Regions from separate parts of the Janthinobacterium sp. UMAB-60 genome, predicted to be linked through region 3. Evidence: predicted binding sites of a transcription regulator. Region 3 holds the regulator's gene; each other region holds the start of a gene.
What was found. The regulator FNR, encoded in region 3, switches genes on or off when oxygen is low (the NO sensors DNR and NnrR bind a similar motif). The targets are predictions, from matches to a motif close to TTGATNNNNATCAA.

Region 1 (3,280 bases), on a different contig from region 3:
GCATGCAGGCCGGCAATCGAGGTGGCGGTAATAAACCAGCCGGACAAGCCCAGCAAGGCCATGCCGGCCACCGCCGTCAGGGCCGCCAGCAAGGCGCCCCCGATCAGCTTGCCGGGTTGCGCCAGCAGCAATTGCCGCAGGACGGGGTTCGATATGAGGGAAGTGTTCATGCCGGCTGTTCCTGTTCGTGCTCCTGTGCCTGCGCCCGGACATCGACCTGCACCGTGCGCTGCAGCCGGCCAGCCAGCACGGGGTCGTGCGTGGCGACGAGCATCGTCTTGCCCTTGGCCAGTGCCAGCAAGGCGTCCGTCACGCGCGCCGCCGTTTCACTGTCCAGGTGGGCCGTCGGTTCATCGACCAGCAGCAAATCGGCATGCGGATGCAGGGCCACGCGGGCCAGGGCCAGGCGCACGGCTTCGCCGCCGGACAAGCCCTGGCCGCCATCGCTGAGCATGATGGCCGGCTGCGCCTGCGCCACGCTAGCCAGGTCGGCCAGATGCAGCGCCTGCGCCACCTGCGCCGCGTTCGCGCCAACGCGGCCCAGGGTGACATTCTGGCTGACGGAGGCGGCAAACACGTGCGGACGCTGGCCCATCCAGGCCATGCGCTGGCGCAATGTATTGACGCTGCTGTCGGTCAGGCGCACGCCGCCGATGCGTATCTCTCCACCGCTGGCGGGCAGCAAGCCGGCCAGCAAGGATAGCAAGGTGGTCTTGCCGGCGCCGCTGGCGCCCAGCAGGGCCACGTGTTCGCCGGCGCGCACCGTCAAGTCAAAGCCGTCGAATACGGGCGCTTCGCCAGGGTGGGCAAAGCGCAGTTCACGGATGTCGATGGCCGGTGGTGGTGCCACCGCCATGGCGGCGGCGGAAACGGCGGCAACTTCCACGCCGGCACCAGGCAGGGCGACGCCCTCGCCCGCCAGGTCATGCAGGCCGGCCAGGCCCGCTTCGCCGGCCGCCTTGTCGTGCCAGACGGCGGCCAGTTCGCGCAAGGGTTCGAAGAATGCGGGCGCCAGCAGCAGGATGAACAAGCCCTGCCCCAGCGTCAGTTCGCGGCCCCAGGTGCCGAAATTGATGCTGCCCAGCAAGGAGAACCCGATAAACGCCGCCACCATGGCCACCCCCAGCGCGGAAAACAGTTCCAGCACGGCGGACGACAAAAAGGCGATGCGCAGCACCACCATCGTGCGCCGGCGCACGGATTGCGACGAGGCATCCAGCCGCGCGGCCGTGGCGTCGACGGCGTCGAGCGCGCGCAGGGTGGCCAGGCCGCGCAGGCGGTCCAATAGAAAGGCGTTCATGCTGCCCATTTCCACCATCTGCGCGCGGCTGGCCGCTTGCGCGCCCATGCCCACCAGGGCCATGAAGACGGGAATCAGGGGCGCGGCGATGAGCAGGATCAAGGCGGCGATCCACGACAGCGGCGTCACGACGGCGAGGATCACGAGCGGCACGGTGAGCACTTTCCAGCGCGCCGGCTTGTAGCGCACCAGATACGGCACGATGGCTTCGGCCTGCTCGGCGATGACGCTGGCCGCCTGGCCCGACTGCGCGCGCTGGCGGTCCAGCGGCGAACGCTGCGCCAGCGCTTGCGCCACCTGGGCGCGCAAGGTGCTCAGATGGGCGCGCGCCGCCGCGTACATGCGCCGCGCGCCCCACGCTTCACCGCTGGCGCGCAGCACGCCCAGCAGCAGCACGCCAGCGGCCGGCAACAGGGCCGCGCGCCACGGTGCACCATCGAGCATGGCTTGCACGGCCCAGGCCAGCAAGGCCGCTTGTGGCAGCCACAACAAGGCGGCGCCGCCTTGCGCCAGGCTGGCGGCGCGGGGGAGGATAAAGCGGGGCAAAGACAGTGGCGTGGTCGGCATCTCTATACTTTTTGAGTTTTCAGAATTTTCTGTAAATTCGATTTTTTGTATAATACTGCGAAACATGACATATATCAATTGACCCTGCGGGTGTGGCGTGAAAAAATTCAGATAATTATGAAAACTCAAAATATCCACATGACGCCGCTGATCCTGACCTTTGTCAGCCATTTCGGCGAGATGGGCAGCCGCTGGGGCTTTAACCGTACGGTGGGACAAGTGTACGCCTTGTTGTTTGTCGCGGAGCATCCTTTGCACGCGGACGAAATCGCGGAACACCTGAGTTTTTCACGCTCGAACGTGAGCATTGGCTTGAAGGAATTGCAGGGCTGGGGCTTGATCCGCCAGTCGCGCATTCCCGGCGACCGGCGCGAGTATTTTTCGTCTCTGGGCGATGTGTGGCAAATCTTCCGCGTGGTGGCCGCCGAACGGCGGCGTCGCGAAGTGGCGCCCACCCTGACGGTGCTGCGCGAATCGCTGCTGGCGCCGGCCACGGAACCCGTGGACCAGTATGCGCAGGAGCGCATGCGCGAAATGTATGAATTGGTCGACCTGGCCAACACCTGGTTCGACGACTTGCAGCGCCTGTCGCCCGAATCGATGGCGCAGCTGATGAAAATGGGCGCCAAGGTGCAAAAATTGCTCAACGCCAAGGACCGCCTGTTTGGCGTCAGCAACAACAACGACTGAAGCCTCCTCCTGCCTCCCCCTCTGGCACCAAGCGGCGTGTCCTCTCACGCCGTTTCTGATCGCCGCGAGCACTCTCGCTAGCACAGCCATAAATAGGCGTATGCGATATTATCAAATAAATCAATAGAATTATTTAAATTGCATTGATTTGCATCGAGACTAAGCTTGCATATGCGTACTCACGCAAAGGCGATCGGGCGACAAAATGACCTCCCTGACAGGATGGCGCGCGCCCTGAAGCCATGAAATGCCTTCAATAAAACAAAGGGGATTTTGATGAAAAGCATAACAAGCGTTGCCATACAGGCATCCATGCTGGCCGCCCTGACGGCCTTTGGGGACCTGGCACAGGCTGCCACATGGATCGACGTGGGTCCGGCCAGCGGTTTCGTCATCGCCAGCAGCGCCGTCACGTATTCACCATCGCCGGCACTGCAGGTGAAATATTATGACGATAATCTGGTGCCGCAGAGTCCTGTGGCCATCCAGGGTTACATCAATGGCGTGTTCGGCAGCAGTCTGGGCGCCGCCGTCTCGTTTTGCGACAACGCCACCTCGGGCTGCACTGCCGGCACCACGGCAGGCTTGAGCGGCGGCGTCAATTCGTATACGAGCGCGGCCGCCTATGACTATCTGGCCATCCACTTCGGCCAGGGCGAACTGGTGTTCCACTGGGCCGCACCTGTGGCCGCTGGCGCCACTTTCACGGTGGCGGGCCTGCCC
Region 2 (3,280 bases), on a different contig from region 3:
ACTGGCTGGTGTCGGGCATGCACAAGCTCGACGCGCTGACGCGCATCCTGGAAGCGGAAGCGTTTGACGGCATGATCATCTTTGCGCGCACCAAGCTGGGCACGGAAGAGCTGGCCGGCAAGCTGCAAGCCCGTGGCTTCTCGGCTGCCGCCATCAATGGCGACATCCAGCAAGCGCAGCGCGAGCGCACGATCCAGCAGTTGAAAGACGGCAAGATCGACATCCTCGTGGCTACCGACGTAGCCGCCCGTGGCCTGGACGTCGAGCGCATCAGCCACGTCGTCAACTACGACGTGCCGCACGATCCGGAAAGCTATACCCACCGTATCGGCCGCACGGGCCGCGCCGGCCGCAGCGGCGAAGCGATTTTGTTCATCACCCCGCGTGAAAAGAACTTGCTCAAGGCTATCGAGCGCTCGACCCGTCAGCCGATCAGCATGCTGGAATTGCCGACCATCCAGGCCGTCAACGATGTGCGTATCGCCAAGTTCAAGGAACAGATCAGCGAAACCCTGGCCCTGGGCGAACTGGAGCAGTTCCAGTCGCTGATCGAAGATTTCGAGCGCGAGCAAAACATTCCTGCCATCGAAATCGCCGCCGCCCTGGCGAAGATGGCGCGTGGCAATACGCCTCTGCTGCTGGACAAGAACAAGGCGCGCGAGCAAGCCACGTGGCAAGACGACCGTCCTGTACGCCAGGACCGCTTCGAACGCAATGACCGTCCGGAACGGGGCGACCGCTTCGAGCGTAACGAGCGCAGCGACCGTGGCGAACGCCCGGCCTTCCCGAAAAAGGAACGCATCTCCCGTCCTGCCGACGCCGGCATGCAGACTTTCCGTATTGAGGTAGGTCATCAGCATGGCGTGAAACCGGGCAATATCGTGGGCGCCATCGCCAACGAAGCGGGCATCGATTCGAAAAACATCGGCCGCATTGAAATCTATGACGATTACAGCGTGCTGGACTTGCCAGATACCATGCCGAAAGAATTGCTGGATCAGCTGAAGTCCGTCTGGGTTGCTGGTCAGCAACTGCGCATCAGCCGCGACGGCGACGCACCGGACCTGGCGCCGCCAGCCGCGCCGCGCAAGCCGTTCGCCGCCAAGTCCGCGCCAGCGTTCAAGGATGCGCCAGCGGACGCGGGCGAGGCAGCACCAGCGCCGCGCGCGCCGAAGAAGGAACGTCCACGCCCGGGCGTGACGGCCTACCGCATCGAAGTGGGCCGTGAGCACGCCGTGACGCCAAGCAACATCGTGGGCGCCATCGCCAACGAAGCGAACCTGGAAGCCAAGCATATCGGCCGTATCGATATCTTTGACAACTACAGCGTGCTGGACTTGCCGGAAGGCATGCCGCCGGAAATCCTCGACCACCTGAAATCGGTCGTCGTTTCGGGTCAGAAACTGCGCATCAGCCTCGATGACGGCACGACGGAGCGCAAACCTGCGCCAGCGCGTCCAAAGTCGCCACCGCGTAAAACGTTCAAGTAAGCCATCCCTGCACAGGCGCCTCCCCGGCGCCTGTGTCGCGGATTGGAGACATATATTCCACTGGCGCGCTCGCGCCAGTTTTTATTTCCCCTCAATAAATGTTCATTGCTGATGCGTCATGCTTGCCGGCAGGCGTCGCCATGTGCCGGCGGTTATTGCGGCGCTTGCGCATCTTTTTATCGTCGCCCACACCATATTTATTGCCTGCTACATCAATACATAATTTTTTATTAATTATTGTATCTGCACGCAATTTGAATTTTACATTTCAATAAAATCAATCAAGTTGAATCAAAGTAAATCATAAAACATAAATAAATTGACTTTTATTAAATTGTTTGACCAGCGTCACTGTCGCCGTGGTGATATCTCGCCGGTGCTTGATGTGGTATATTGTTTTTATGATTTTGTTATGCTAGTTGAAAAAAAATAGAGGAGCGACGATGCGGGTCAATACGCCTATCACGCAAAAGGAATACGTATTAAATGAAGGCATGACGATTGTTTCCACCACGGATTTACAGGGAAACATCAATTACGCCAATCAGTATTTCATTGAGGTCAGCGGCTTTTCAGAAATGGAATTGCTGGGTGCGCCACAGAATATCCTGCGTCATCCCGATATGCCGGCCGAAGCGTTTGCCGACCTGTGGGATACCATCAAGACGGGCATGCCGTGGACCGGCATGGTCAAGAACCGCTGCAAGAACGGCGATTTTTACTGGGTCTTCGCCAATATCACGCCCGTCATCGAAAATGGACGCCCGATCGGCTATATGTCCGTGCGCACCAAGCCCACGCGCGAGCAGATCAACGAGGCGGCGGCCCTGTATAAAAGTTTCAAGGACGGTAATAGCGCCAACCTGGCGATCCGCAACGGCCGCGTCGTGCGCCAGGGCTGGGCCGCCAAGCTGGCCGAGTGGCGCAAATTGACCCTGTCGCAAGACCTGGCCCTGCATTGCATCGTCTTTGGCGTGGTGCTGGCCATCCTCGGCTGCGCCGTGTGGAATATCGATGGCGATACGAGCACGGCCACGCGCAGCTGGCTCAGCGGTGCCGCCGCCGCCGCCGTCGCGCTGATGCTGTATTTCTGGGCCCATCTGCACAATTCGCTGGTCGCGCCGCTGGGCGACGCCATCACGATGGCGCGCAAGATGGCGGGCGGCGATTTGACGGGCGTGATCGACAAGGTGCGTGATGATGACATGGGTCAATTGATGGCGGCCTTGCGCCAGACCAACATCAACTTGCACAGCATTATCGGCGACGTGCGCGCCAATTTCGAGGATATCCGCATCACCACGGCGGAAATCGCCACGGGCAATATGGATCTGTCCAGCCGCACGGAATCGCAGGCGTCCAGCCTGGAGCAGACGGCGGCCAGCATGGAAGAACTGACGTCCACCGTGCAAAACAGCGCCGACCACGTGTCCACGGCCAACGACCTGGCGGTGCAGGCGTCCACCGTCGCGGCCAAGGGCGGCACTATCGTCAGCGAAGTGGTCACCACGATGGATGAGATCAGCAGCTCGTCGCGCAAGATTCTCGACATCATCGGCCTGATCGATGGCATCGCCTTCCAGACGAATATCCTGGCCTTGAACGCGGCCGTGGAAGCGGCCCGCGCGGGCGAGCATGGCCGCGGCTTTGCCGTCGTGGCGGGCGAGGTGCGCAGCCTGGCGCAGCGCTCGGCAACAGCGGCGAAAGAGGTGAAAAACCTGATCGACCATTCGATCGCCACCGTGAACGCGGGCAGCGTGCTGACCAGCAATGCGGGCGCCACCATGGCG
Region 3 (3,280 bases):
TGCCCGCAAACGGTATACACGGAAATCTTCCTGTGGGTCGAACGCCGCATCGAGGGCACGCGCAGCGCGCGCATGGCCCTCGACAAGCAGGGACCCTCCGTGCGCAAGGCCGTCAAGAAGACGGCCAAGCACCTGGTATGGGGCGCCATCGCCCTGTGGACGGGCTTTACCTTTGTCGGCTACTTCACGCCGATCAAGGAACTGGCGCAGGCGGTGACCACCCTCAATTTCGGTCCCTGGGAATGGTTCTGGGTCTTGTTCTACAGCCTGGCAACCTACGGCAACGCGGGCTGGCTGCGCGAGCAGGTGTGCAAATACATGTGCCCCTACGCGCGCTTCCAGAGCGCCATGTTCGACCAGGACACCCTGATCATCACTTACGATGCCAAGCGCGGCGAACCGCGTGGCGCCATCAGCAAGAAGGCCGGCAACAACGACAAGCTCGGCGATTGCATCGACTGCACGCTGTGCGTGCAGGTGTGTCCGACCGGCATCGATATCCGCAACGGCCTGCAGTATGAATGCATCGGCTGCGCCGCCTGCGTCGATGCCTGCAATACCGTGATGGACAAGGTCGAGCGGCCACGGGGACTGGTACGCTACAGTACCGACCATGCGATGGAAAACAACTTCAATTCGAAGCAGATACGCCAGCGCGCCATGCGCCCGCGCGTCTTGATCTACACTTCCATCCTGGCCCTGATCATCATCGCCGTGTGTACCTCGCTGGCCCTGCGCACGCCCCTGAAAATGGACGTGATCCGCGACCGCGGTTCGATGGGACGCGAAGTGGAAGACGGCATGATCGAAAACGTCTACCGCCTGCAGATCATGAACACGTCCGAGCAAACCCAGCATTTCAAAATCAGCGCTTCCGGCTTGCCGGGCCTGACCTTGCTGACGCGCGAAGAGGTGACCTTGCAGCCGACGGAAACGCTGGGCTGGCCGATCCGCCTGCGCGTGCCGCACGGCGTGGGAGAAAAGGGGTCGAACAAGATTGCGATCGAATTGCACTCGCTGGACGACCCGTCGCTGCATGTGCGTGAAAGCGCGGTCTTCATCGTGCCGCGGTGATGTTGATTCGGGGTCGGACCCTCTGGGTCCGACCCCGGTATTTCGCCGTAGGGGTATCATCAATCATGCGTTAGGGTCACTTGATTTTCAACCCGGAAGCAAAAGCTGGGGTCAGACCCACAGGGTCCGCCCCCAAGGAGAACAAAATGTCCGACAGTCTGAAACTGCAACCTCCCGTTGCACCGTGGTACAAGCATCGCTGGCCCTGGCTGCTGATGATCGGTCCCGGCCTGTCCGTGGTCGTCGGCAGCTGCATGGCGTATATCGCGTTTACGCAGCCCGATGCGCTGGTGGTGGGTGATTATTACAAGCAGGGCAAGGCGATCAACCAGGACTTGCGGCGCGACACGATCGCCAGCGACCTGGCCATGGATACCAGCCTGTCCTATGATGTGGCGTCAGCGCGCCTCAGTGGTTCCGTGCACAGCTTCGGCAAGGCTTATCAGGGTCCGTTGCAGCTGCATCTGGCGCATGCGACACTGCCGGAAAAGGATATCAAGCTGCTGGTGCAGCCCGATGCGGCCGGCAATTTTTCCGTAGCGCTGCCGATGCTCGAACGCAGCCGCTGGCAAGTACTGGTGGAAAACGACAAACGCGAGTGGCGCCTGTCCGGCATCTGGACCTGGCCGCTGCAGCGCAGCATCGCGCTGCACGCCGATGAAGAGCTGTAAGCCTTATTTGCAGACGTCGGTACCGGCCGTAATGGCCTTCAGTTTGGCCGGCTGCAAGATCTCGATCTCGCGGTTGGAGACGCGCAGCCAGCCTTCCTTCTTGAATTTCGACAATAAACGGCTGACGCTCTCGATGGTCAGCCCCAGGTAATTGCCGATTTCCTCGCGCGACATGCGCAGCTGAAATTTGCTGGCCGAATAGCCGCGCGCTTCATAGCGCGAAGCCAGGTTGACGATAAAGGCGGCAAAACGCTGGGTCGCCTGCATATTGCCCAGCAACAGCATGACGCTTTGCTCGCGCGTGATTTCCTGGCTCATCATGCGATGGAAATGGCGCAGCAGGGTCGGCATATTGCCCAGCAATTGTTCCAGGCTGGAAAAAGGAATTTCACACACTTCGCTGTCTTCCAGCGCCACCGCATTACAGTGGTGGCGGTCGGCGCTGATGGCATCCATGCCCAGCAGTTCGCCAGCCATCTGAAAACCCGTCACCTGCTCTTCGCCGCCCGGATTGATCTGGTACGTCTTGAAGTGCCCCAGGCGGATCGCGTACAGGTTCTGGAACGAGTCGCCGATGCGGAACAGCGAGGCACCGCGCACGATCTTGCGGCGGCGGCCGATGATCTGGTCCAGCCGGTCCATGTCGCCCACATCGAGGCCCATTGGCAGGCACAATTGATGCATGCTGCAGGTCGAGCATCGCGCACGCAACGCTTCCACGGTCACTGTGGGCATGGTGGGAGTGAGTAGCGCTTCAGTCATGTCGGTACCTTTTAGAAAATGCAACAACAAGTTTACTGCATACAGGGTTGCCGTGTGCCAATTTCACCGCAGTTCCGCTGAATAAACGACGTTCTGACTTTGATTATATGGCAACATCGTCAAAAGCCCATGCGGGGAGGGCAATTTGCGCGGTGGCGCTTGCCAAGCTGGGGCATTGATAGGAAAATTCCTGACAGCATTATCTGCCGCCTGTGCCGCCCGGTACTGAAAAGGAAATCATGAAGCCACTCGGCATCAAAGCAAAAGTCGCGCTGGCCACCAGCCTGACCTCGATCGCCATGATCGCGCTGGTCACCATGATCCAGCTGCAGCACATGCGCGCCGACTTCACCCGAGTACTGCTGAGCCAGCAATCTGCCCTGATCACCCGCACCGCTGCCGAACTCGACGACAAGCTGGGCATGCTGCTGCAGATCGTCACGCTGACGGCCAGGCAGCAGCCGCCGGAACTGATCGGCCAGCCCGCCCAATTGCGCGAATACTATTCGCGCCGCGCGATGCTGGTGCTGTTCGACGACGTGCTGGTGCTCGATGCGCACGGCGCCGTCGTGGCCGACATGCCGCTGGTCACGGGCCGCATCGGCATCAACGTGGCCGAGCGCGAGTATTTCCAGACCGTCTTGCGCACGCGCCAGCCCATGATCACCGAGCCGATGCTGGGCAAATCGAGCGGCATGCCCATCGTGCAGATGGTCGCGCCCGTGCTCACGGCCGATGGCCAGGTGGCCGGCGTGGTGATCGGCGTGCTGCGC

Region 1: the regulator FNR is predicted to act here: its motif matches at 1,932-1,945, upstream of cydD (thiol reductant ABC exporter subunit CydD).
Region 2: the regulator FNR is predicted to act here: its motif matches at 1,810-1,823, upstream of K0F86_RS24005 (PAS domain-containing methyl-accepting chemotaxis protein).

What each region holds. Positions count from the first base shown of each region.
Region 1 is NZ_LT607496.1:50,942-54,221, forward strand. It holds gene K0F86_RS21750 (amino acid ABC transporter ATP-binding/permease protein) at 1-170, opposite strand, end outside; gene cydD (thiol reductant ABC exporter subunit CydD) at 167-1,867, opposite strand; gene K0F86_RS21760 (GbsR/MarR family transcriptional regulator) at 1,985-2,557, shown strand; gene K0F86_RS27700 (PEP-CTERM sorting domain-containing protein) at 2,834-3,280, shown strand, end outside.
Region 2 is NZ_LT607500.1:7,087-10,366, forward strand. It holds gene K0F86_RS24000 (DEAD/DEAH box helicase) at 1-1,490, shown strand, start outside; gene K0F86_RS24005 (PAS domain-containing methyl-accepting chemotaxis protein) at 1,934-3,280, shown strand, end outside.
Region 3 is NZ_LT607485.1:358,440-361,719, reverse strand. It holds gene ccoG (cytochrome c oxidase accessory protein CcoG) at 1-1,074, shown strand, start outside; gene K0F86_RS09600 (FixH family protein) at 1,221-1,745, shown strand; gene fnr (fumarate/nitrate reduction transcriptional regulator Fnr) at 1,749-2,507, opposite strand; gene K0F86_RS09590 (response regulator) at 2,747-3,280, shown strand, end outside.